One region of the Pseudomonas sp. S2_B07 genome, then DNA from elsewhere that is predicted to be linked to it. Evidence: riboswitches for the same ligand, from Rfam matches in the RefSeq annotation. Region 1 holds a riboswitch; the other holds the start of a gene.

Region 1 (11,870 bases):
CCAGTTGCACGATGCCGTACAGGGTCAAGGCAAACACGGTCGTGAACAAAATCCCCAGAATCACAAAATGACTCGGTTTACCGTGGGTGAAATCCCGGGCCCGGTTCTTCCCGCTCTGTACCCCGAACGCCGCCGCCATGACGCTCTGCAGCATCTGCCAGAAGGTCGGCGGCTTGTTGTCTGCTGGATCGTCCATAAACCCCTCGTCACGTGTGTGTGAGCCGTAAGCATAGACCTACGGACAGCACAAACAACTGTGGGAGCGAGCCTGCTCGCGAAGAGGTCGTGTCAGTCGACATTAATATCGCCTGGTCCACCGCCTTCGTGAGCAGACTCGCTCCCACAGGGGATCACGGTTCGCCACCGTATTGTGGCCCGTCGGTTGGTTAGTTGTCGTACCCGAGGTTCGGGGCCAGCCAACGTTCGGTCACGCTCAACTCCTGACCTTTGCGCGAGGTGTAGCTCTGCACCTGATCCTTGTCGATCTTGCCCACGGCGAAGTACTGCGCCTGCGGGTGAGCGAAGTACCACCCGCTGACGGCTGCCGCCGGGAACATCGCGTAGTGCTCGGTGAGGAATACGCCGCTGCGACCGGCCTTGAGCTCTTCGGCTTCGGGGTCCAGCAGTTTGAACAGCGTGGACTTCTCGGTGTGATCCGGGCACGCGGGGTAGCCCGGAGCAGGGCGGATGCCGGTGTATTGCTCTTTGATCAGCGCCTCGTTGTCGAGCGTTTCGTCCTTGGCGTAACCCCAGTAGTCTTTACGGACTTGTTGGTGCAGCCATTCTGCGCAGGCTTCGGCCAGGCGGTCGGCCAGGGCTTTGACCATGATCGAGTTGTAATCGTCGCCAGCGTCCTGATAAGCCTTGGCCACTTCTTCGGCGCCGATGCCGGCGGTGGTGATGAACCCGCCCACGTAGTCGGTGACTTCACTGTCTTTTGGCGCGACGAAGTCGGCCAGGGAGAAGTTCGGCTTGCCGTCGGTCTTGATGATCTGCTGGCGCAGGTGATGTAGCTTGGCAATCGCCTTGCCGTCGTCGCCGTAGACTTCGATGTCATCGTCGCGCACCTGGTTGGCCGGCCAGAAGCCAAACACCGCGCGGGCACTGATCAACTTTTCATCGATCAGCTTGGCGAGCATTTCCTGGGCATCGGCATACAGCGAGGTGGCGGCTTCACCGACCACTTCGTCTTGGAGGATGCGCGGGAATTTGCCGGCCAGGTCCCAGGAGATAAAGAATGGCGTCCAGTCGATGTACTCGGCCAGAACCTTCAGGTCGATGTTGTCCAGCACCTTGGAGCCGGTGAACGTCGGTTTGACCGGTGCGTAAGTGCTCCAGTCAAACTGCGGCTTCTTGGCGATCGCAGCCGGGTAGCTCAGGCGCTCGGTGCGCGCGCTGCGGTTGGCCGTGCGCTCGCGAACGTCGATGTATTCCAGGCGGGTCTTCTCGACAAACGCCGGTTTCAGCTCCTTGGACAGCAACTGCGTCGCCACGCCCACGGCGCGGGAGGCGTCCGTCACGTAGATCACCGCGTCGTTGCTGTACTTGGGCTCGATCTTCACCGCCGTGTGCGCTTTGGAGGTGGTCGCGCCACCGATCATCAGCGGCAGGTGGAAGTCCTGACGCTGCATTTCACGGGCGACGTGGACCATTTCATCCAGCGAAGGCGTAATCAGGCCCGACAGGCCGATGATGTCGCACTTCTGCTCCTTGGCCACTTGCAGGATTTTCTCCGCCGGGACCATCACGCCGAGGTCGACAATGTCGTAGCCGTTACAGCCCAACACCACGCCGACGATGTTCTTGCCGATGTCGTGCACGTCGCCTTTCACCGTTGCCATCAGGATCTTGCCCTTGGCTTCCGGTTTGTCGCCTTTTTCCAGTTCGATGAACGGGATCAAGTGGGCCACGGCCTGCTTCATTACGCGGGCGGATTTCACCACTTGCGGCAGGAACATTTTGCCGGCGCCGAACAGGTCGCCAACGATGTTCATGCCGGACATCAGCGGGCCTTCGATCACTTCGATCGGTCGGGCGAACGACTGGCGCGACTCTTCGGTGTCTTCAACGATGTGCGTGGTGATGCCCTTGACCAGCGCATGTTCCAGGCGCTTGTTGACCGGCCAGCCGCGCCATTCTTCGGTCTCGGCTTCCTTGACACTGCCATCGCCCTTGTACTTGTCGGCGATGGCGAGGAGGGCGTCGGTGCCTTCCGGGGTGCGGTTTAGGATCACGTCTTCGACGGCGTCGCGCAGCTCTTGCGGGATCTGGTCGTAAATCTCCAGCTGACCGGCGTTGACGATACCCATGGTCAGGCCATTGCGGATCGCGTACAGCAGGAACACCGAGTGGATCGCTTCACGCACCGGGTTGTTGCCTCGGAACGAGAACGACACGTTGGACACGCCACCCGAGGTCAGCGCGTACGGCAGTTCGTCGCGGATGTAAGCGCAAGCGTTGATGAAGTCCACAGCGTAGTTGTTGTGTTCTTCAATACCGGTGGCCACGGCGAAGATGTTCGGGTCGAAGATGATGTCTTCCGGCGGGAAGCCGACTTCGTTGACCAGAATGTCGTAGGAGCGTTTGCAGATTTCTTTCTTGCGCGCTTCGGTGTCGGCCTGGCCGGCTTCGTCGAAGGCCATGACGACCACCGCGGCACCATAGCGCTTGCACAGTTTGGCGTGATGGATGAACTGCTCGACACCTTCTTTCATGCTGATCGAGTTGACGATGCCCTTGCCCTGGATGCATTTCAGGCCGGCCTCGATCACTTCCCACTTGGAGGAGTCGATCATGATCGGGACGCGGGAGATGTCCGGCTCGCCGGCAATCAGATTGAGGAAGGTCACCATGGCCTTCTTCGAATCGAGCATCCCTTCGTCCATGTTGATGTCGATTATCTGGGCGCCTGCTTCGACCTGCTGCAGGGCGACTTCCAGGGCTTCGGTGTAGTTGTCTTCGCGGATCAGGCGGGCGAACTTGGCCGAGCCGGTGATGTTGGTCCGCTCACCGACGTTGACGAACAACGAGCTGCGGTCGATGGTGAACGGTTCCAGGCCCGACAGGCGGCAGGCCTTGGGGATTTCCGGAATTTGACGCGGTGCGTAACCGGCTACGGCCTTGGCGATGGCTTCGATGTGGCCAGGGGTGGTGCCGCAGCAGCCGCCGACAATGTTCAGGAAACCGCTTTGAGCGAACTCCTCGATGACCTTGGCAGTGTCCACCGGCAGTTCGTCGTACTCACCGAACTCGTTCGGCAGACCGGCGTTCGGGTGCGCGGAAACATGGGTGCCGGCCTTGTTCGACAGCTCTTCCAGGTACGGACGCAATTCGCTGGCACCGAGGGCGCAGTTCAAACCGACCGAGATCGGCTTGGCGTGAGCCACGGAGTTCCAGAACGCTTCGGTGGTCTGGCCGGAGAGGGTACGGCCGGAGGCGTCGGTGATGGTGCCGGAAATCATGATCGGCAACTCGATGCCGAGCTCCTCGAACACGCCTTGCACGGCAAAGATCGCGGCTTTGGCGTTCAGGGTGTCGAAGATGGTTTCGATCAGGATCAGGTCGGCGCCGCCTTCGATCAGACCCTTGGTGGATTCGGTGTAGTTTTCCACCAGCTCATCAAAGGTCACGTTGCGGTAACCGGGGTTGTTCACGTCCGGGGACAGCGAGCAGGTGCGGCTGGTAGGGCCAAGCACGCCAGCGACGAAACGTGGCTTGTCCGGGGTTTCCAGGGTCTTGGCGTCAGCCACCTTGCGGGCCAGGCGTGCGCCTTCTACGTTTAACTCATACGCCAGGCCCTGCATGCCATAGTCGGCCAGGGAAATCTGGGTGGCGTTGAACGTGTTGGTTTCCAGAATATCGGCGCCGGCATCCAGGTAGGCTTTCTCGATACCCCCAATCACATCCGGGCGAGTCAGCACCAACAGGTCGTTGTTGCCTTTGACATCGCTTGGCCAGTCAGCAAAGCGTTTGCCACGGTAATCCTGCTCTTCGAGCTTGTAGCTCTGGATCATCGTGCCCATGCCGCCATCGAGAATCAGGATGCGCTCTTTGAGGGCGTGCTTGAGAGCTTGAAGGCGAACACTGCGATCGGACATTTGGACTACTCGGAAAGACCATGACGAAGGGGCGGGATCATAGCAAACCTGTGCGCTTTTAGAGCATCACCCGGTTTTGCATGAATATCGTTCATGTTGGTATGGGTATCTGACCGGTAGAATCGCCGCGATTTTTCATGATTGGGACCAGGGATATGTCGTATCGCGTCATCACCAGCATTTTCATGCTGCTTTTAAGCTGGGGCGCCGCGGCGCAAGGTCCGGCCATGTCCTCTGCGATTTCCTACAGCCGCGACATCCAACCGATCTTTACCGAAAAGTGCGTCGCCTGCCATGCGTGCAACGATGCCCCCTGCCAGCTCAACCTGGGCAGTGGTGAAGGGGCGGCGCGGGGCGCCACGAAAGTCACGGTCTACGACGGCGACCGCAGTACCGCTGCGGCACCGACGCGGCTGTTTTACGATGCGTTCGGCAAGCACGCCTGGCACCAGAAGGGCTTCTATCCGATGCTTGACGCCCAGGGCAGTCAGGCCGCGTTGATGGCGCGGATGCTGGAACTGGGCCACAAAACCCCATTGCAACCCAACATCAAATTACCGCAAGACATCGTTCTCGGTCTGAACCGGGAAAACATGTGCGCCATGCCCGCAGAGTTCGACAATTACGCCAGTTCCCATCCCAAAGAGGGCATGCCGCTGGCGGTCACCGGCCTGACCGATCAGCAATATCAGACGTTGCAGCGCTGGCTGGCGTCGGGTGCGCCGATCGATGAGGTCGGGCTGGTGCCAAGCGCAAAAGAAGCACAGGAGGTGGTGCAATGGGAAAACCTGCTCAACGCGCCCGGCTCCCGGCAAAGCCTGGTGGCGCGCTGGTTGTTCGAGCACTGGTTTCTTGCGCATATCTACTTCAAGGACGGCGAACCCGGGCATTTCTTCCAGTGGGTGCGTTCGCGCACGCCCACCGGCCAGCCGATTGACTTGATCAACACCCGGCGCCCGAATGACGACCCGGGCACTCAGGTGTATTACCGCCTGTGGCCGGTGCAGGGCGTGATTGTGCAAAAGACCCACATCACCTACCCGCTGAGTGCGGCGAAGATGGCGCGGGTCAAAAGCCTGTTCTATAGCGGCGACTGGCAGGTCAACGCCTCGCCAGGTTACGGACCTGAACGGCGGGCCAATCCGTTCGCTACCTTCGAGGCGATCCCGGCGCAGGCGCGCTACCAGTTCATGCTGGATAACGCCGAATACTTCGTGCGCACCTTTATTCGTGGCCCGGTCTGCCGTGGCCAGATCGCCACGGACGTGATCCGCGATAACTTCTGGGCGCTGTTCCAGGCCCCTGAACACGACCTCTATATCATCGATCCCAACTACCGCGGCCAGGCGACGCCGTTGCTGGCCATGCCTGGCCAAAACGATGATGTCGGCAGTGTCTTGAGCCTGTGGCATGACTACCGCGACAAGCGTAACGAGTACGAAGCACTGCGTCGGGACAGCTACGCCGATGTACCGGCACCGAGCTGGTCGGCCTTGTGGGCGGGGAATGACAACGCGCTGCTGAGCATCTTCCGGCACTTTGACAGTGCATCGGTGAACAAAGGCCTGATCGGCGATGTGCCGCAAACGATGTGGCTGTTCGACTTCCCGTTGCTGGAGCGTACCTACTATCAATTGGCGGTGAACTTCGACGTGTTCGGCAACGTTTCTCACCAGGCCCAGACCCGTTTGTACTTCGACCTGATCCGTAACGGCGCCGAGCAGAACTTCCTGCGTCTGATGCCGGCGGACTCCCGGGACGCCTACCTTGACGATTGGTACCAGAACAGCGGCAAGTTCAAGATGTGGCTGGACTATGAGTCCATCGATGACGACAAACCCACTGCGTTGAAACTCGACGAGAAGGACCCCAAGCGCGACTTCGCCCAACAGTTGCTGGTCCGTTACGGCGAGCTCAATGCCACCCCCGACCCGATCAACCGCTGCGACGGCGCCTATTGCTCGCGACCGAACATCGACCCGGCCTTGCAGGGCGCCGAACAGGCCTTGAGTCGCCTGACATCGAGGCCGGCGGCGGGCTTGAAGGTCATCGACCAGTTGCCGGAAGCGACGATGTTGCGCATCGAAACGACGAGCGGCAAGCGCGAGGTCTACAGCCTGCTGCGCAACCGTGCGCACAGCAACGTGGCGTTCCTGTTGGGTGAATCGTTGCGCTACCAGCCGGGGCTGGACACATTGACGATTTTCCCTGGCGTACTCAGCAGTTACCCGAATTTCATATTCAACATCCCGGCCGACCAGGTGCCGGCGTTCGTCGATGCAATGGAAAACGCCAAGGACGATGACGGCTTCGAGAAAATCGTCGAACGTTGGGGGATTCGCCGCAGTCATCCGCAATTCTGGTTCTATTTCCACGACCTGAGTCGCTATGTCCACGAGACCGATCCGGTGGAAGAGGGTGTGCTGGACATGAACCGCTACCAAAACCTCTGACTCACCGCGACACCCCCCTGTGGGAGCGAGCTTGCTCGCGATGGCGTCGGATCAATCAACATTTATGCTGACTGTCAGGACGCTATCGCGAGCAAGCTCGCTCCCACAGGGGATCAGGGATCAGGGGATCGTCGGAATCTTTCCCGACAAAAATACTAGGACTTTGTGCGGCGCGTTGATTGGCGTAAACTGCGCCCAAGCCTGCGAGGAGTTTCCATGACCGCTATAACCATTACCGACGCCGCCCACGATTACCTGGCTGACCTGCTCTCCAAGCAGAACACCCCGGGCATCGGCATCCGCGTCTTTATCACCCAGCCTGGCACCCAGTACGCCGAAACCTGCATTGCCTACTGCAAGCCGGGCGAAGAAAAACCTGAAGACACGGCGCTGGGGCTCAAAAGCTTCACCGCTTACATTGACTCGTTCAGCGAAGCCTTCCTGGACGATGCGGTGGTCGACTACGCCACTGACCGCATGGGCGGCCAGCTGACCATCAAGGCGCCAAACGCCAAAGTACCGATGGTCAACGCCGACAGCCCGGTCAATGAGCGCATCAATTACTACCTGCAAACCGAAATCAACCCGGGGCTGGCGAGCCACGGCGGTCAGGTCAGCCTGATCGATGTCGTTGAAGACGGCATTGCCGTGCTGAAATTCGGTGGCGGTTGCCAGGGCTGCGGTCAGGCGGACGTGACCCTGAAGGAAGGCATCGAGCGCACGTTGCTTGAGCGTATTCCTGAGCTCAAGGGTGTGCGTGACGTGACTGACCACACGCAGAAAGAAAACGCCTACTACTAAGGTGTTCGCTGCGACATGAAAAACGGCGCCCCGTGAGCGCCGTTTTTTTATGGGTGAAATTCAGTGGCCCCATCGCGAGCTTGCTCGCGATGGGGCCCTATGGGCGATAGAGATGCGCATGCCCCGCACGATACAGCGACGACTCGCTGAACTGATCACTCCCCAACACCCGTCCCACCAGAATCAACGCCGTGCGCCGAAACCCTTTGGCCTCGACCTTCCCGGCAATGTCCTCAAGCGTTCCCACCACCCAATCCTGATCCGGCCACGTCGCCCGGTGGATCACCGCAATCGGGCAGTCCGCGCCGTAATGCGGCAGCAGCTCAGCGAGGATTTTCTCCAGATGATTCACGCCCAAATGAATGGCCATGGTCGCCCCATGCTGCGCCAGGCTGCCCAGTTCCTCGCCCGGCGGCATGGCGGTCTTGTCGGCATAGCGGGTCAGAATCACGCTTTGCGAGATGTCCGGCAAGGTCAGTTCAGCCCCTAAAAGCGCTGCACACGCCGCGGTCGCCGTCACGCCAGGAATGATTTCAAACGGAATGTCGAGTTCACGCAGGTAGCGAATCTGCTCGCCAATCGCGCCATACAGGCTCGGATCGCCGGAATGCACCCGCGCCACGTCCTGACCGTTGGCGTGGGCGGTATTGATCAGATCAATGATCTGTTCCAGGTGCAATTCGGCGCTGTTGACCACCTGTTCGGCGCGATGGCCTTCCAGCACGGCTGCCGGCACGAGTGAGCCGGCATAGATGATCACCGGGCAGCTGCGAATCAGCCGTTGGCCTTTGACCGTGATCAGTTCCGGGTCGCCGGGACCCGCGCCAATGAAGTAGACGGTCATCGTCGTTTCCTGTGAAAAAAGAGGCCGGGCAACGCTTCAGATGAAGATTGCTCATGATCGAATGCGCGATTATCGGGGATTTTACGCAGCGCCGGCCAATGCCAGGGTTGCTTGCGCGTATTTTTGTCGGCAGATCAGCAGTTTTACCGGAGCCTGAGCCAGCTGTTCGGCCAGTGCCAGGGCGGCACTTTCCGCTACGCCGTAGCAGCCGGTGCGTTCGAACGCGATGTCGGAACGATGGCTGAGGCTGGTGTGATATCCAGCCAATTGTTCACTGCTGAAGAACATCAACGGCAGTGCGAGTTGTTCCGCGAGTTCGATCAGGCCAGGCTCATCGCGCTTCAGGTCAATGCTGGCGAGGGCCTTTATCTCATGAAGCCCGATTTGATGAGCCTGTAGCGCCTGATCCAGCAATGCCCGCAGCGTGCTCGCGGGGCAGCCGCGCTGGCAGCCCAGGCCGACCACTAGCGTCGGCGCTGTGCTGGCATCAGTCATGCGTGGTATTGGCCATCGCTTTTGCGGCGGAACAACCAGGCGCTGATCAGGCCCAGGGCCAGCCAGAACGCTACGTTGGTCAACTGCGAAGCGATGTTGAATTGAGCTTCCAGGGCTTGCGGCGCGAGCATCGAATGCACTTCCGGTTGTGGCGCGCCAATCACGTGCGGAACGGCCAGAATCGCCACGCCCAGCACTTTCATCAGCCAGTGACGGCTGAACACGATCAGCGCGATACCGACAGCGGTTGAAGCAGCAGTGCCGATCCACCAGATCTGCCGTTGCGCCAGATCCGCCGCAACGGTGCCCGGCAGTTCAGGCGGCAGGCCCAGGGTCGGTGCGAGGACAAACGTTGCATAACCGGCCAGACCCCAGAGCAGGCCTTGAGACGTTTTAGTCGGTGCACGCAGGGTGTAGAGGCCGGCGAGCATCAGGGCGAAACCAACGGCCACCACCAGATTGCCGCCAGTGGTCGACAGCACGCGCTGCCAGCCGTCTTCCGGCTCCCAGGCTTCGGCGTCGTGGGTGTGCGCGGCCATGGCGCCTTTGGCGTGTTCATGGGGTTGAACCACTGCCGGCTCGGCTTTCTCGTAGGTTTCCGCTTGAAGAATCAGCGGTGCGACCCAGAAGCTTTGCAGCAAGGTCAGCAGCAGGGCGGCCAGCAGCCCGGTAAACCCTGCGGTTTGCGCAATACGCTTGATCATGTCGAGAGCTCTCAATGGCACGGGAACGCAGAGCTGTGACGGGTATCGTGTGCAGCGTTGTGCACCGCTTCGATGTGCGAGAAACCGGCGAAATACACCAGGCACGCGCCCAGGATCGACGCGCAGATGGCGGCAGTCAGGCGTTGGGTCAGGGTAGACGTGGTGCTGGCGGTGCTCTTATCGGCGTTGCTGGCGGTGCTGTTGATGATCGACATGGCGCATCCCTCTGGTCTGTCAGCGGGTGAATAGAGCGCATGGAAAACCCCTGCGAGCCGGGCACGCAGACGTTCAAACAGCGCCCGCCCACCGCGGGTTTGTTGTTCAGTGACCGTAACGGTCACTGGGTGTTGCGGGCCGGTCTCCGGGCTCACGAGGGGCGCAGGCTTTCGCCTTGACCTGCAAGCATCACCTTCCCATGCCGAACTGCTGGCACAGTGGATTTGATGCTTCGCTCGCTTACCGTTGCGGGGGCAGCACCGGACTGACATGGCTTTGAGTAAAGCACATGATTCACCGGTTTCCCGTTTCACCCTGTGAAGGGCACCCGTAACAAGATGCGTAGGAGAGCATGGGCGGGGGATTCGCGTCAATTGGCAAGGGTTCTCAACTTGGGACCGTGTCGACGCCATAGCGTCCTAATGGCCGCCACAAGACATTGACCCGCCCCAGCGCGATGCGTAGCCTTGCGCTTTCGAGGTTCTTCGGCGTTTGCCGAAGCTAAGAAGGGAACGCGGTCAATGCCGCGGCTGCCCCCGCAACTGTGAACGGTTCAGTTTCTGCCATGCCACTGCATGCGCCAGCCATGGCGCGAGCGGGAAGGCGCAGAAACCGCCAGTCAAACGACTGGCCAGCCGTCAGCCAGGAGACCTGCCTCGACACAGATTCTGACTTTCAACCGGGCGGGGTGATCCGGTGGCGAAATCTTCCGCGCAGCGTGTGCTGCTGCGGTCGTCGTCCCGTATGCCCGCCACCTTGCCAAAGGGCATCCGATGAAAACACTGGCCAAACTCCCCGTCACCATCGTTACCGGCTTCCTCGGCTCGGGCAAAACCACCTTGCTGCGGCACATGCTCGACAACGCCCAAGGCCGTCGCATTGCGGTGATCGTCAACGAGTTCGGCGAGCTGGGCATCGACGGCGAAATCCTCAAGCAGTGCTCCATCGGCTGCACCGAAGAAGAAGCCAACGGTCGCGTCTACGAACTGGCCAACGGCTGCCTGTGTTGCACCGTCCAGGAAGAATTCTTCCCGGTGATGCGCGAACTGGTGGCCCGTCGCGGCGACCTCGATCACATCCTCATCGAAACCTCGGGCCTGGCCCTGCCAAAGCCGCTGGTCCAGGCCTTCCAGTGGCCAGAAATCCGCAGCGCCTGCACCGTTGACGCAGTGATCACCGTGGTCGATAGCCCGGCCGTGGCCGCCGGCACCTTCGCCGCGTTCCCGGATCAAGTGGATGCCCAGCGCAAACTCGACCCGAACCTGGACCACGAATCGCCGCTGCACGAACTGTTCGCCGACCAACTGGCCAGCGCCGACCTGGTGATCCTCAACAAGGCCGACCTGATCAGCCCTGAAGACCTGGCCCGCGTACGCCTCGAAGTCGCCGAAGAACTGCCGCCTGCAGTGAAAGTCATCGAAGCCAGCAGTGGTCGCCTGCCACTGGACGTGTTGATCGGCCTCGGCGCCGGCTCCGAAGAACACATCGACAGCCGTCACAGTCACCACGATCATCACCATGAAGGTGAAGACGATCACGACCACGACGCGTTCGATTCGATCTCCATTGAGCTGCCGCAAGCCGACGAAAGCCTGCTGATGGACGCCCTGACGCAACTGGTGGTCAAGCACGGCATCCTGCGTATCAAAGGTTTCGCGGCAATCCCGAACAAACCAATGCGCTTGCTGATTCAGGGCGTGGGCACACGTTTCGACAAGCACTTCGACCGCCAGTGGGGAGTCGAGGAAGGACGCACCACGCGCCTGGTGCTGATCGGCCAGGAACTGGACGCCACCGAACTCGAAGCGCAATTGCGCGCTGCGCTCAGCGTTTAAGCCATGCACCTGCTCAGGACCCAGCCCGGCGGTTTTGTGTCGGATGACAACATCGCCGACCTCGGACAAACCCCCGCCGAGCTGGTGATCCTGTGCAGCGGCGATTCCAGCCTGGCGCTGCTGGCCGAAGCCGCGCAGCAACTGCCCGACGACTACCCGAGCGTACGTTTGGCCAACCCGATGCAGGTGCAGAATCACGCCTCGGTCGATTTGTATGTCGATGAAGTGCTGCGCCACGCCAAGGTGATCCTGATCTCGCTGCACGGCGGCATTGCCTACTGGCGTTATGGCGTCGAGCGGCTGGTGCAATTGTCCGAGCGAGGCGTGCAACTGATTCTGGTGCCCGGCGATGATCGTCCGGACCCGGAACTCAGCGACCTCAGCACCGTCGAGGCCTGCGACCGTGATCGGCTCTGGCAGTTTTT
Region 2 (11,870 bases), 1.8 Mb from region 1:
GGCACTGGACACGCTGGTGCTGCGCCTGACCGGCGATCCGAAGGCCGCGCAGAGCCCGGGGTTGGCGGCCTTGCGCAAAGATCCTCAGCAGATCATCAGTCAGTACGGCTTTGATGCCGGGCCGCCGGAAGTGTTGAAAGTCGATTTCGACCCGGCCACCACCGAGCAGGCGCTGCGTCGGGCGGGGTTGTCGTTGTGGGGCGTGAATCGGCCGTCGATCCTTGGCTGGTGGTTGAACGACTCCACCGAAGGTTCGAGCCTGGTGGGTGATGGTCAGGCCAGCGCTGCGCCATTGCGTCGTGCGGCGCAGCATCGTGGTTTGCCGTTGCGCTTGCCGCTGGCGGATTTGAGCGAGCAATTGGTGGCGACCGCGCCGACGCTTGAAGGCACGGATGCGACGCCGCTGCACAATGCCTCGGAGCGTTACAACGCTGACGCCTTGCTCGCGGTGCATGCCAAGGAAGAGGGCGGGCAGTGGCAGGCGAAGTGGAATTTGTGGCTGGGCGACAAGAAGGAAGCAGGCAGCGTGCAAGGCGCCGATCAGGCCGCTGTGGCCGATGCTGTGATGCTGGCGGTCAGCGAGCGACTGGCGCCGCGGTTCGTCGTCAAGGCCGGGGCTTCGGGCGAGCAATTGCTGGAAGTGCAGGGCATGAACCTGGAGCGCTACGCGGCGCTGGGGCGCTTGCTCGACCCATTTGGCGCGCGTCTGCAAAGTGTTGACGGTGATCGCATCCTTTATCGGGTGAACGGCAGCGCCGAGCAACTGCGCTCGCAGTTGTCTCTGGCCAAGTTGCAGGAAGTGCCGGCCGGTGAGGCGCCTGCGCCCGTCGCCCCGGTTCAGCCAGCGGCGCAAGGTTCGGCGCCTGTCGTAGCGCCGGCCGTGGCACCGACGCCGCAGTTGCGATTCCGCTGGTAGGGTTTTCTTTCTTTATATAGATGCATATGGAGTGGTACATGGCCGATACGCGCCGTTGGTTCTGGTTGGGTGGAGTGGTTCTGCTCTGCGCGTTTGTCTGGCTGTTGCATCCGATCCTGACGCCATTTCTGGTGGCGCTGCTGCTGGCCTATCTGTTCGATCCGCTGGTGGATCGGCTGGAGAAGGCCGGGCTTTCAAGGACGTGGGGCGTGGTGGCGGTGTTTGCGCTGTTCACCCTGATTTTCACCACGCTGATGCTGGTGTTGGTGCCGCTGCTGGCCAGGCAGTTGTTTCGTTTATATGAGCTGGCACCGCAGATGCTCGACTGGCTGCAGCACACCGCATTGCCGTGGGCACAATCGAAATTCGGGTTGTCCGAGGGCTTCTGGAAGTTCGACAAGCTCAAGGCCGCGATCAGTGAGCACATGGGCCAGACCAGCGACATTGTCGGTGTGGTGTTGAGTCAGGCCACGGCGTCCGGTCTTGCGTTGATTGGCTGGCTGGCGAATCTGGTGTTGATCCCGGTGGTGAGTTTTTACCTGTTGCGGGACTGGGACCTGATGATGGCGAAGATCCGCAGTCTGCTGCCACGTGATCGCGAAGAACGCGTGGTCGAGCTCGCTGGTGAATGTCATGAAGTGCTCGGTGCGTTTGTGCGTGGTCAATTACTGGTGATGGTGGCGCTGGGCGTGATCTACGCGTCGGGCCTGATGCTGGTCGGGTTGGAATTGGGACTGTTGATCGGCCTGATCGCCGGTTTGGCCGCGATCGTGCCGTACATGGGCTTCGTCATCGGGATAGGCGCGGCGCTGATTGCCGGTCTGTTCCAGTTCGGCGGCGACCTTTATCCAATGTTGGGCATTGTCGCGGTGTTCATGGTCGGGCAGGCACTCGAAGGCATGGTGCTGACACCATTGTTGGTCGGGGACCGGATCGGCCTGCACCCGGTGGCGGTGATTTTCGCCATTCTGGCGGGCGGCGAGCTGTTCGGTTTCACCGGCGTGTTGCTGGCGTTGCCGGTGGCGGCCGTAATCATGGTGCTGGTGCGCCATGTGCATGATTTGTATAAAGATTCTGAGATGTACAGTGGTGAGGATGAACCGCAGTTGTAAGGTTCGTTGAAAGGTCGTCTCGGCCAACCCGGATCATTGCCGGGTTGGCCTGCATCCCTCGCATGACTGTCACATGCACCGCCAACAAAACTGTCATAAAACCAGTGCGTTAACGCAAACCTTTGATTTTGCTTGTGGTCTGTCGCATTGTGCGACCAGCGTCACGGGTATAAACTTCGCAAACTTTACACAGAGGCCACTAACGGTTCCTTTGGAACTGTTCAGTCAGCATGAAACCGATTCAGCTGCCCCTAGGTGTGCGTCTGCGTGACGACGCTACCTTTATCAATTACTACCCAGGCGCCAATGCCGCTGCACTCGGCTATGTCGAGCGGCTATGCGAAGCCGACGCCGGATGGACCGAAAGCCTGATTTATCTCTGGGGCAAGGACGGGGTAGGGCGTACGCACTTGTTGCAAGCGGCCTGCCTGCGCTTCGAGCAGTTGGGGGAGCCGGCGGTTTACCTGCCATTGGCCGAACTGCTGGACCGTGGCATCTCGATTCTCGATAACCTCGAACAATACGAACTGGTCTGTCTGGATGATTTGCAGGCGGTTGCCGGCCGGGCGGATTGGGAAGAGGCGCTGTTCCATCTGTTCAATCGCCTGCGCGATAGCGGTCGGCGCCTGCTGATCGCCGCGTCGACCTCGCCGCGTGAACTGCCGGTTAAGCTGGCGGACTTGAAATCGCGCTTGACCCTGGCCCTGATCTTTCAGATGCGGCCGCTCTCCGACGAAGACAAATTACGTGCCTTGCAGTTGCGTGCGTCGCGTCGTGGCCTGCACCTGACCGATGAAGTCGGGCATTTTATTTTGACCCGCGGTACTCGCAGCATGAGTGCGCTGTTCGAGCTGCTTGAACGCCTCGATCAGGCCTCTCTTCAAGCTCAGCGCAAGCTGACCATTCCCTTCCTGAAAGAAACGCTGGGCTGGTAAAACCTAAGCCTGGCAGGGGTTTCGGCATATTTCAGGCGCCAGGAAATGCGCTTTCCTACAGGGTTGCAGGTGACGCAAGCGTCTAAAGTGGGCTTAAGCGCTTAGATGTTAACGAGAAACCGATAAGTCACATAAAGTTCGATTGAATTTGCAAATGAGGATGATAGCGGGCATAGTCTCGACTTCTTTACAACTATCAGCCACGGTCGTGCCCATGCTAAAGCGCTTCGCACCCCTCGTGCCTCTCGCACTCGTCACCCTGTTGTTCGGTTGCGCTGCTCACTCTCCAGTGTCCCAGCAAGAGCAACAACAGCAGGTTAAAAATTCAGTTACCGCGCAATCCTCTTCCGTTCTTTTCCAGGAAGAGCTGGCCACCGATAAAGAACTGGCTGACTTCGCCGACGGCAAGTCGTACCAGCTTCCGGTTCTGGCCGACAGCATCCTCGAACGTGGCATGTCCCTGATCGGTACCCGTTACCGTTTCGGCGGTACCTCTGAAGCCGGTTTCGATTGCAGCGGCTTCATCGGTTATCTGTTCCGTGAAGAGGCGGGCATGAACCTGCCACGCTCCACTCGCGAAATGATCAACGTGGACGCACCTCTGGTAGCTCGCAGCGCGCTGAAGCCGGGCGACCTGCTGTTCTTCGCCACCAACGGTCGTCGTGGTCGCGTCAGTCACGCCGGGATCTACCTGGGTGACAACCAGTTCATCCACTCCAGCAGCCGCAAAAGCGGTGGTGTCCGGGTCGATAGCCTGGGCGACAGCTACTGGAGCAAAACCTTCATCGAGGCCAAGCGCGCTCTTGCAATGGCCCCGACTGTGGTCACCGCTCGCAAGTAAACCTACAACTTGTAAGGTGAAGTTAAAGTCTTACTTGAACTTTGCCGCATAGCCGCTAGAATCCAGATCTAATATTGATGGCAAACCGCCTGCGTCCAACGCAGGCGGTTTTCTTTTCTGTCTTCCTGGCAGAAAAAGCCGCAGCCAGATCAGGATGTTCTGCTTATGACGATGTCGGCCCGCCTCGCACTCATGTTTTTCGCAGCGCTGCTCAGTGCCTGCGCCAGCCGCACACCGCCTCCTGCGCCGGTGGTTCGCGCGCCCATCGTCTTTGGTTCTTCTCAAGCATTCTCGCCCGAAGCGGAAGAGGTATTGTTCCGTGCGTTGGGGCTCGTGGGCACACCTTACCGCTGGGGCGGCAATACCCCCGATTCGGGGTTCGATTGCAGTGGGCTGATCGGTTACGTTTATCGGGATGCCGCCGGCATTTCCCTGCCGCGCACCACGCGCGAAATGATCAGCATGCAAGCGGCCAACGTGGGCAAGGAAGGTTTGCAAACCGGTGACCTGATTTTCTTCGCCACCAATGGCGGCTCTCAGGTCAGCCATGCCGGGATTTACGTCGGCGAAGGGCGCTTCGTTCATGCCCCAGCCACGGGCGGCACGGTGAAGCTCGACAGTCTGTCCAAGGCTTATTGGCAGAAGGCGTACCTGAGCGCCAAGCGCGTTCTGCAGCCTGAGCACCTGGCGCGTAACCCCTGACACACCGCTGTACCTGCTCGCGATAGCGGTGAGTCAGCCAACATCAGCGTGACAGATCCAACGCTATCGCGAGCAGGCTCGCTCCAACGGGGGATTGGGGGTTGCGGTTATTGGGTTGCAGACACGCGCCACACCTTGTTCCCTACATCATCCGCCACCAGCAAGCCTCCCTGCTGATCAATCACCACGCCCACTGGACGGCCCATGGCGTCCTCGTCCTTATTGAGGAATCCCGTCAGCACATCCACCGGTTGCCCGGTCGGTTTGCCACCCGAGAACGGCACGAAAATCACCTTATAGCCACTATGCGGATTGCGATTCCACGAGCCGTGCTGGCCAATGAAGGCGCCTTCCTTGAATTGCGCGGGCAAGGTGTTGCCTTCAGCGAACGTCAGGCCCAGCGAGGCGGTGTGCGGGCCGACCGCGTAGTCCGGTGCAATGGCCTTGGCCACCAGGTCCGGGTTTTGCGGTTCGACGCGAATGTCGACGTGCTGGCCGTAATAGCTGAATGGCCAGCCGTAGAACGCGCCATCCTTGACCGAAGTAATGTAGTCCGGCACCAGGTCGCTGCCGATCTCGTCCCGCTCGTTGACTGCGGTCCACAGCGCGCCGCTGCGAGGCTCCCAAGCCAGGCCGTTGGGGTTGCGAATGCCTGAGGCGAATATCCGGTGATTACCGGTGGCGCGGTCCACTTCCCAGATCGCCGCGCGGCCTTCTTCCTTGTCCAGGCCGTTTTCACCGACGTTGCTGTTTGAGCCCACCGTGACGTACAGCTTGCTGCCGTCCTTGCTGGCGATGACGTTTTTGGTCCAGTGATGATTCAGCGTGCCCCCCGGCAGATCGACCACCTTGATCGGCGGCGACTTGATCGCGGTGTCACCGCTTTCATAGTGAAAGCGCAACAAGCGGTCGGTGTCGGCCACGTACAGGTCACTGCCGACCAGCGTCATGCCGAATGGTGAATTGAGATTTTCCAGGAACACCGTGCGGGTTTCGGCGATGCCGTCATGGTCCTTGTCTCGCAGCAGCGTGATGCGATTCGGGCTGGGGACGGCGGCGCCGGCGCGGCCCATGGTTTTCTTCATGACCCAGCCACGAATCCCTTTGCCGTCATCGGGTTTGGCTGGCGCGTTGGTTTCGGCCACCAGCACGTCACCGTTGGGCAGCACGTAGAGCCAGCGCGGGTGATCGAGGTCTTCAGCGAAGGCCGCCACTTGGGTGCCGGCGGCAGCGGTGGGTTTCGCGCCGGCCGGCCAGCCGACCGCCGGGGCGATGTTCACCGTCGGGATCAGGGTTTTATTCGGTTCGGGCAACTTGGGTGACGGGCCGGTGCCGTCGGAGACTTGCAGGCTGGAGGTTTCACCACAGGCGGCAAGCCCTCCGGCGAGCACGATGACGAGAACGAGCGGGGGGTTGCGCATGCTGGTCTTCCCTATGAATGCAGTGTCTTAATTCATAGAGAAGTTAAACAGAGCGATGGTTCAACCGGTCAGCCGCGAGCTTCCTTGAGCAGCACCGCAATGCCGGGGTGATAGTTGCCGGCTTCATTGCGCAATTTGCGGTAGGCGTAAGGGAAGTACCAGGCCACGGCGCAGCAGTGTTCCTTTTGCAGGTCGTCGACCATGTCCTGAAGTTCTTCTGGGGTCGCGCTCTGCTGGGCTTTTTGTGGAGCCACGAACAGGCAGCCGAGTTTCAGGTCGCTGGCGTAGCTGATGCGTTTGGCATCGCTGGTGATGTCTTGCAGCGCCTGGGTCAGGTTCAGGCTGTTGACCTTGGGCCAGCGTTGAGTGGCCTGAAAGTAGGCGCGCTCTTCAGCAGTTGCAATAAACAGATCGGCACGGGCATTGCGCTCGCCTTCTTCGTTCTGTTTACGCGTCGTTGTATTTTGCAGAGTGACCATTTCCGCCATCCACGCAGCGGCATTGAGCAGGCCAAGGTTAGCCTTTTCGTCATGCCAGTAAGGCGCTTCGTTATCGCCGCGAACCGAGTTGTAGCGGTCGATACAGTCAAACCAGCGTTCCAGCACCGGTCGCAGGAATTCCAGCTTCGGATTGCTGATAATCATGCCTTGCATGTTGCTCACCCTTGTAATTGTGTTGTTGGGTTTGTGGCTCTTTGATATCACTGCTGACCGTGTGGTGCAAGATTGGCGTCAGTAAATTGAGCGGCGGCAGTATATCGCTCGCCGGGGCTTTGTCTTCATTTGACGCTCTACCCCCAACCCTCTAACCTTCGCGGCTTGTTTCAGGTGCTCTGTGGCAGTGGCCGACAGAGTGAAACAGGGAAGCCGGTGAGTGACTATCGTCAAGCGACGAAGCGTCACGATCCCGGCGCTGCCCCCGCAACGGTAAATGAGTGAAGACTGCGCCTTGAGCCACTGTGTCTGTTGTCGACATGGGAAGGCGCGCAGTCCGGCCAAAGCCGCTCATGAGCCCGGAGACCGGCCTGATTCATCCAGCGGCATCACGGTGGGCGATGCCAGGCTTCTTGCCGTCTATTTTTGTGCCTGCCCGCCGTTATCCAGCCTCAACGGAGAGCTCCCCCATGACCGATACCCCAGATCGTGACGAACGCCATTTGGCGCGCATGCAGCGCAAAAAAGCCGTGATCGACGAACGCATTGCCAATTCCCCGAACGAGTGCGGCTTGCTGCTGGTGCTGACGGGCAACGGCAAAGGCAAAAGCAGTTCGGCGTTCGGCATGCTCGCCCGCTCCATGGGTCACGGCATGCAGTGCGGTGTGGTGCAGTTCATCAAGGGCCGCAACAGCACCGGCGAAGAGCTGTTCTTCCGTCGCTTCCCGGAGCAAGTGCGCTTCCATGTCATGGGCGAGGGCTTCACCTGGGAAACCCAGGACCGCCAGCGTGACATTGCCGCCGCCGAAGCCGCTTGGGCGGTGTCCCGTGAATTGCTCAGCGATCCGTCCATCGGCCTGGTGGTGCTGGATGAACTGAACATTGCGCTCAAACACGGCTACCTCGACCTCGATCAAGTGCTCAGCGATTTGCAGGCACGTCCGCCGATGCAGCACGTGGTGGTGACCGGTCGTGGCGCCAAACCGGAAATGATCGAGCTCGCCGACACCGTCACCGAAATGGGTGTGATCAAGCACGCGTTCCAGGCCGGGATCAAAGCGCAAAAAGGCGTCGAGCTGTGAGTCAACCTCGTCATTGCCCGGCGGTACTGATTGCCGCGCCGGCCTCCGGTCAGGGCAAGACCACCGTCACCGCCGCGCTGGCCCGTTTGCATCGCAATCAGGGGCGCAAGGTGCGCGTATTCAAATGCGGCCCGGACTTTCTCGACCCGATGATTCTCGAACGCGCCAGCGGTGCGCCGGTGTATCAACTGGACATGTGGATGGTCGGCGAGCAGGAAAGTCGTCGACTGTTGTGGGAAGCCGCCGCTGAAGCCGACTTGATCCTCATCGAAGGCGTCATGGGCTTGTTCGACGGCACGCCGTCCAGCGCCGACCTGGCACGGCACTTTGGTGTGCCGGTGCTCGCGGTGATCGACGGCACCGCCATGGCGCAGACCTTTGGTGCGTTGGCATTGGGCCTGGCGAAGTATCAGCCGGACTTGCCGTTTGCCGGCGTGTTGGCCAATCGCGTCGGCACGCTGCGTCATGCGCAACTGCTCGAAGGCAGCCTCACCGAAGGCTTGCGCTGGTACGGCGCGTTGTCGCGGGAAACCGGGATCGAATTGCCGAGCCGTCATCTGGGCCTGGTTCAGGCCAGTGAGCTGAATGACCTCGATCTGCGCCTGGATGCGGCGGCCGATGCGTTGGCCAACAGTTGCGAGGTGGCGCTACCACCTGCGGTGGAATTTGCCGCCCCGGATGTGATCCCTGCCGAGCCGTTGCTCGCGGGTGTACGAATTGCCGTGGCCCGTGATGAAGCGTTTGCGTTCACCTACGGCGCGAGCCTGGATTTACTGCGAGCCATGGGCGCCGAGTTGCGGTTTTTCTCGCCGATTCGTGACCGCCAATTACCCGAGGCGGACAGCCTGTATCTGCCGGGCGGTTATCCGGAGTTGCACCATGTCGCACTGTCGCAGAACACCCCGATGCTCGACGCGATCCGCGCGCATCATGCTGCCGGTAAACCGCTGTTGGCCGAGTGTGGCGGCATGTTGTATTTGCTCGACTCGCTGACCGATGTCGACGGCACTCGTGCCGAACTGGTGGGCTTGCTGAAGGGCGATGCGGTGATGCAAAAGCGTCTGGCCGCGTTGGCGTTGCAAGCGGTGGAATTGCCGGAAGGTTCGTTGCGTGGCCACACGTATCACCATTCGCTGACCAGTACCGAGCTTGAGCCGATTGCGCGTGGCCTGAGCCCGAATGGCGGGCGCGGGGCGGAGGCGGTTTATCGTGAGGGGCGGATGACGGCTTCTTATGTGCACTTTTATTTTCCGTCCAATCCATCGGCGGTTGCCGCGCTGTTCGTGCCTGATCATCAGGACGCCATCGCGAGCAGGCCCACTCCTGCATTGGATCACCTCAACCCTGTGGGAGCGAGCTTGCTCGCGAAGAGGCCATGACTGACAACGCATTCTCCGAAGCCGAACGCGCAGCGGTCTACCGCGCCATCGGCGAGCGCCGCGACATGCGTCACTTCAGCGGCGGCACGGTCGAGCCCGAGCTGTTGCGACGCCTGCTCGAAGCCGCGCACCAGGCGCCAAGCGTCGGCCTGATGCAGCCCTGGCGTTTCATTCGCATCAGCGACCGAGCCCTGCGCGGCAAGATCCAGTTGCTGGTGGAGGAGGAACGCATCCGCACCGCCGAAGCCCTCGGCGAGCGCACCGACGAATTCATGAAGCTCAAGGTCGAAGGCATCAACGACTGCGCCGAGGTGCTGGTCGCCGCGCTGATGGATGATCGCGAGCGTCACATCTTCGGCCGTCGCACTTTGCCGGAGATGGACATGGCCTCGTTGTCCTGCGCGATCCAGAACCTCTGGCTGGCCTCCCGCGCCGAAGGTCTGGGCATGGGCTGGGTGTCGCTGTTCGAGCCGCAAGCGCTGGCGGACCTGCTGGGTTTGCCGGCCGGGGCCAAGCCGTTGGCGGTACTTTGCCTGGGCCCGGTCAAGGAATTCTATCCGGTGCCGATGCTGGTACTCGAAGGCTGGGCGCAAGCGCGTCCACTCAGTGAGTTGCTGTACGAAAATTATTGGGGAGTGAGTCAATGAGTGTGGCGTTATTGAGTGTCGCCGCCGTGGCGCTGGACGCGCTGCTGGGTGAACCCAAACGCTGGCATCCGCTGGTGGCGTTCGGTCGTTTTGCCGAGCGCATCGAACAACGTTTCAATGGGGAAGGTCGCGGCTGGCGCAGCCATGGCGTCACCGCGTGGGTGATGGCGGTGGTGCCGCTGACCTTGCTCGCCACGGCATTGTCCTGGGCGCCTTATGTCGGTTGGGTTGTCGAGATCCTCGCGCTGTACTGCGCCCTCGGCATGCGCAGCCTCGGCGAACACATCGAGCCGGTGGCCAAGGCGCTGCGCAGTGATGACCTGGGCGAGGCGCGCAAGCGTGTCGGTTATCTGGTCAGTCGCCAGACCAGCGAACTGGATAAAACCGAAGTCGCCCGCGCGGCCACCGAGTCGGTGCTGGAGAACGGCAGCGATGCCGTGTTCGCCGCACTGTTCTGGTTTGCCGTGGCCGGCGCGCCCGGCGTGGTGCTCTACCGATTGAGCAACACGTTGGATGCGATGTGGGGTTATCGCAACGAACGCTTCGAACGCTTCGGCTGGGCCGCGGCGAAGATCGACGACGTCCTCAATTACATTCCTGCACGGCTGGTGGCGTTGACTTACGCGCTGTTGGGAAAAACCCGGCTGGCGTTGAAATGCTGGCGGACCCAAGGCCCGACCTGGGACAGCCCGAATGCCGGCCCGGTGATGGCGGCAGGCGCCGGTGCATTAGGCGTCGAGTTGGGCGGGGCGGCGATTTATCACGGCGAGCTGCATCAGCGTCCGCAACTGGGCGAAGGTGTGCCGGCGGATGCCGACTCCATTGATCGCGGCTGGCAATTGGTCCAGCGCGGGGTATGGTTATGGTTGCTGATTCTCTGCGTGGGGGCTGAATTCTATGCTTGAGCACGGTGGCCGGTTGCGCAAGGCGGCGCTCGAATACGGCATTGCAGAAGCCGATTGGCTCGACCTGTCCAGCGGCCTGGCGCCCTGGCCATTTCCGGTCCCGGACATCCCGCTGCGCGCCTGGGCACGCTTGCCGGAAACCGATGACGGCCTGGAGCAGGCGGCCTGCGACTATTACAGCGCTGCACAAGTGCTGCCGGTGGCCGGTTCGCAAATGGCCATCCAGTTGCTGCCGCGTTTGCGCCGTGCCGGCAAGGTCGGCGTGCTGTCGCCGTGTTATGCCGAGCACGCCGAAGCCTGGCGGCGCTGCGGCTATATCGTGCGTGAAGTGCTGGAGCAGGAAGTCGACTTCTTTATCGACAGCCTCGACGTGCTGGTGGTGGTCAACCCGAACAACCCGACCGGCCTGAGCCTGACCCCGAGTCGGCTGCTCGACTGGCACACTCGCCTGGCCTCGCGTGGCGGCTGGCTGGTGGTGGACGAGGCGTTCATGGACAACACGCCGCAGTTGAGTGTGGCGCCGTTTACCCATCTGGTCGGCTTGATTGTGTTGCGTTCGTTCGGCAAGTTTTTTGGTCTGGCCGGCGTACGGCTGGGTTTCGTGCTGGCGGAGCGCAAGCTGCTCAAACTGCTCGCCGAGCAAGTCGGGCCGTGGGCGGTCAGTGGGCCGACCCGAGTGATTGGTCGGACCTGCCTGCTGGACACCGAAGGTCACGTCCGCCAACGTCAGCGCAGTGAAGAGGCCAGCGAACGTCTGGCGCGGCTGCTGGAGCAGTTCGGGTTCAAGCCGCAGGGCGGATGTGCCTTGTTCCAGTGGTTGATCACCGATCAAGCCGAGCAGTTGCATGAGTTCATGGCCCGTCAGGGCATCTTGTTGCGCTTGTTCCCACACAACAGCAGCCTGCGTTTGGGTCTGCCCGCTGACGAAGCGGACTGGACTCGCCTGGCGCAAGCCTTTGAAGCCTATGCCAAGGAAGCCCAATGACCACGTTAATGGTGCAGGGCACCACGTCCGATGCCGGCAAAAGCACGCTGGTGACGGCGCTGTGTCGCTGGGTGGTGCGCCAGGGCGTAAACGTCGTGCCGTTCAAACCGCAGAACATGGCGCTCAACAGCGCGGTGACGGCCGATGGTGGTGAGATCGGTCGTGCGCAAGCCGTGCAGGCCCAGGCCGCCAACCTTGAACCGCACACCGACATGAACCCGGTGCTGCTCAAACCCAACAGCGACACCGGCGCCCAAGTGATCATTCACGGGCGCGCGGTCACGACCATGAA

The links. Region 1 has a riboswitch for cobalamin ahead of AB4N43_RS00115 (CbtB domain-containing protein). Riboswitches for the same ligand answer to the same signal wherever they lie in the genome.
Region 2: it holds a riboswitch for cobalamin, as region 1 does, so the genes downstream of both, cobO (cob(I)yrinic acid a,c-diamide adenosyltransferase) here and AB4N43_RS00115 (CbtB domain-containing protein) in region 1, are expected to answer to the same signal.

Annotation. Positions count from the first base shown of each region.
Region 1 is NZ_CP162769.1:18,248-30,117, forward strand. Features, by position in the region: gene AB4N43_RS00080 (DUF2970 domain-containing protein) at 1-196, opposite strand, end outside; gene metH (methionine synthase) at 387-4,097, opposite strand; gene AB4N43_RS00090 (fatty acid cis/trans isomerase) at 4,253-6,550, shown strand; gene nfuA (Fe-S biogenesis protein NfuA) at 6,767-7,351, shown strand; gene cobM (precorrin-4 C(11)-methyltransferase) at 7,449-8,195, opposite strand; gene AB4N43_RS00105 (cobalamin biosynthesis protein) at 8,277-8,690, opposite strand; gene AB4N43_RS00110 (CbtA family protein) at 8,687-9,394, opposite strand; gene AB4N43_RS00115 (CbtB domain-containing protein) at 9,406-9,609, opposite strand; cobalamin riboswitch at 9,730-9,957, opposite strand; cobalamin riboswitch at 10,072-10,283, shown strand; gene cobW (cobalamin biosynthesis protein CobW) at 10,384-11,445, shown strand; gene cobN (cobaltochelatase subunit CobN) at 11,449-11,870, shown strand, end outside.
Region 2 is NZ_CP162769.1:1,770,496-1,782,365, reverse strand. Features, by position in the region: gene AB4N43_RS08275 (DUF2066 domain-containing protein) at 1-916, shown strand, start outside; gene AB4N43_RS08270 (AI-2E family transporter) at 955-2,028, shown strand; gene hda (DnaA regulatory inactivator Hda) at 2,259-2,963, shown strand; gene AB4N43_RS08260 (C40 family peptidase) at 3,178-3,804, shown strand; gene AB4N43_RS08255 (C40 family peptidase) at 3,970-4,506, shown strand; gene AB4N43_RS08250 (PQQ-dependent sugar dehydrogenase) at 4,614-5,927, opposite strand; gene AB4N43_RS08245 (hypothetical protein) at 5,996-6,580, opposite strand; cobalamin riboswitch at 6,736-6,969, shown strand; gene cobO (cob(I)yrinic acid a,c-diamide adenosyltransferase) at 7,051-7,662, shown strand; gene AB4N43_RS08235 (cobyrinate a,c-diamide synthase) at 7,659-9,041, shown strand; gene bluB (5,6-dimethylbenzimidazole synthase) at 9,038-9,688, shown strand; gene cbiB (adenosylcobinamide-phosphate synthase CbiB) at 9,685-10,593, shown strand; gene cobD (threonine-phosphate decarboxylase CobD) at 10,586-11,578, shown strand; gene AB4N43_RS08215 (cobyric acid synthase) at 11,575-11,870, shown strand, end outside.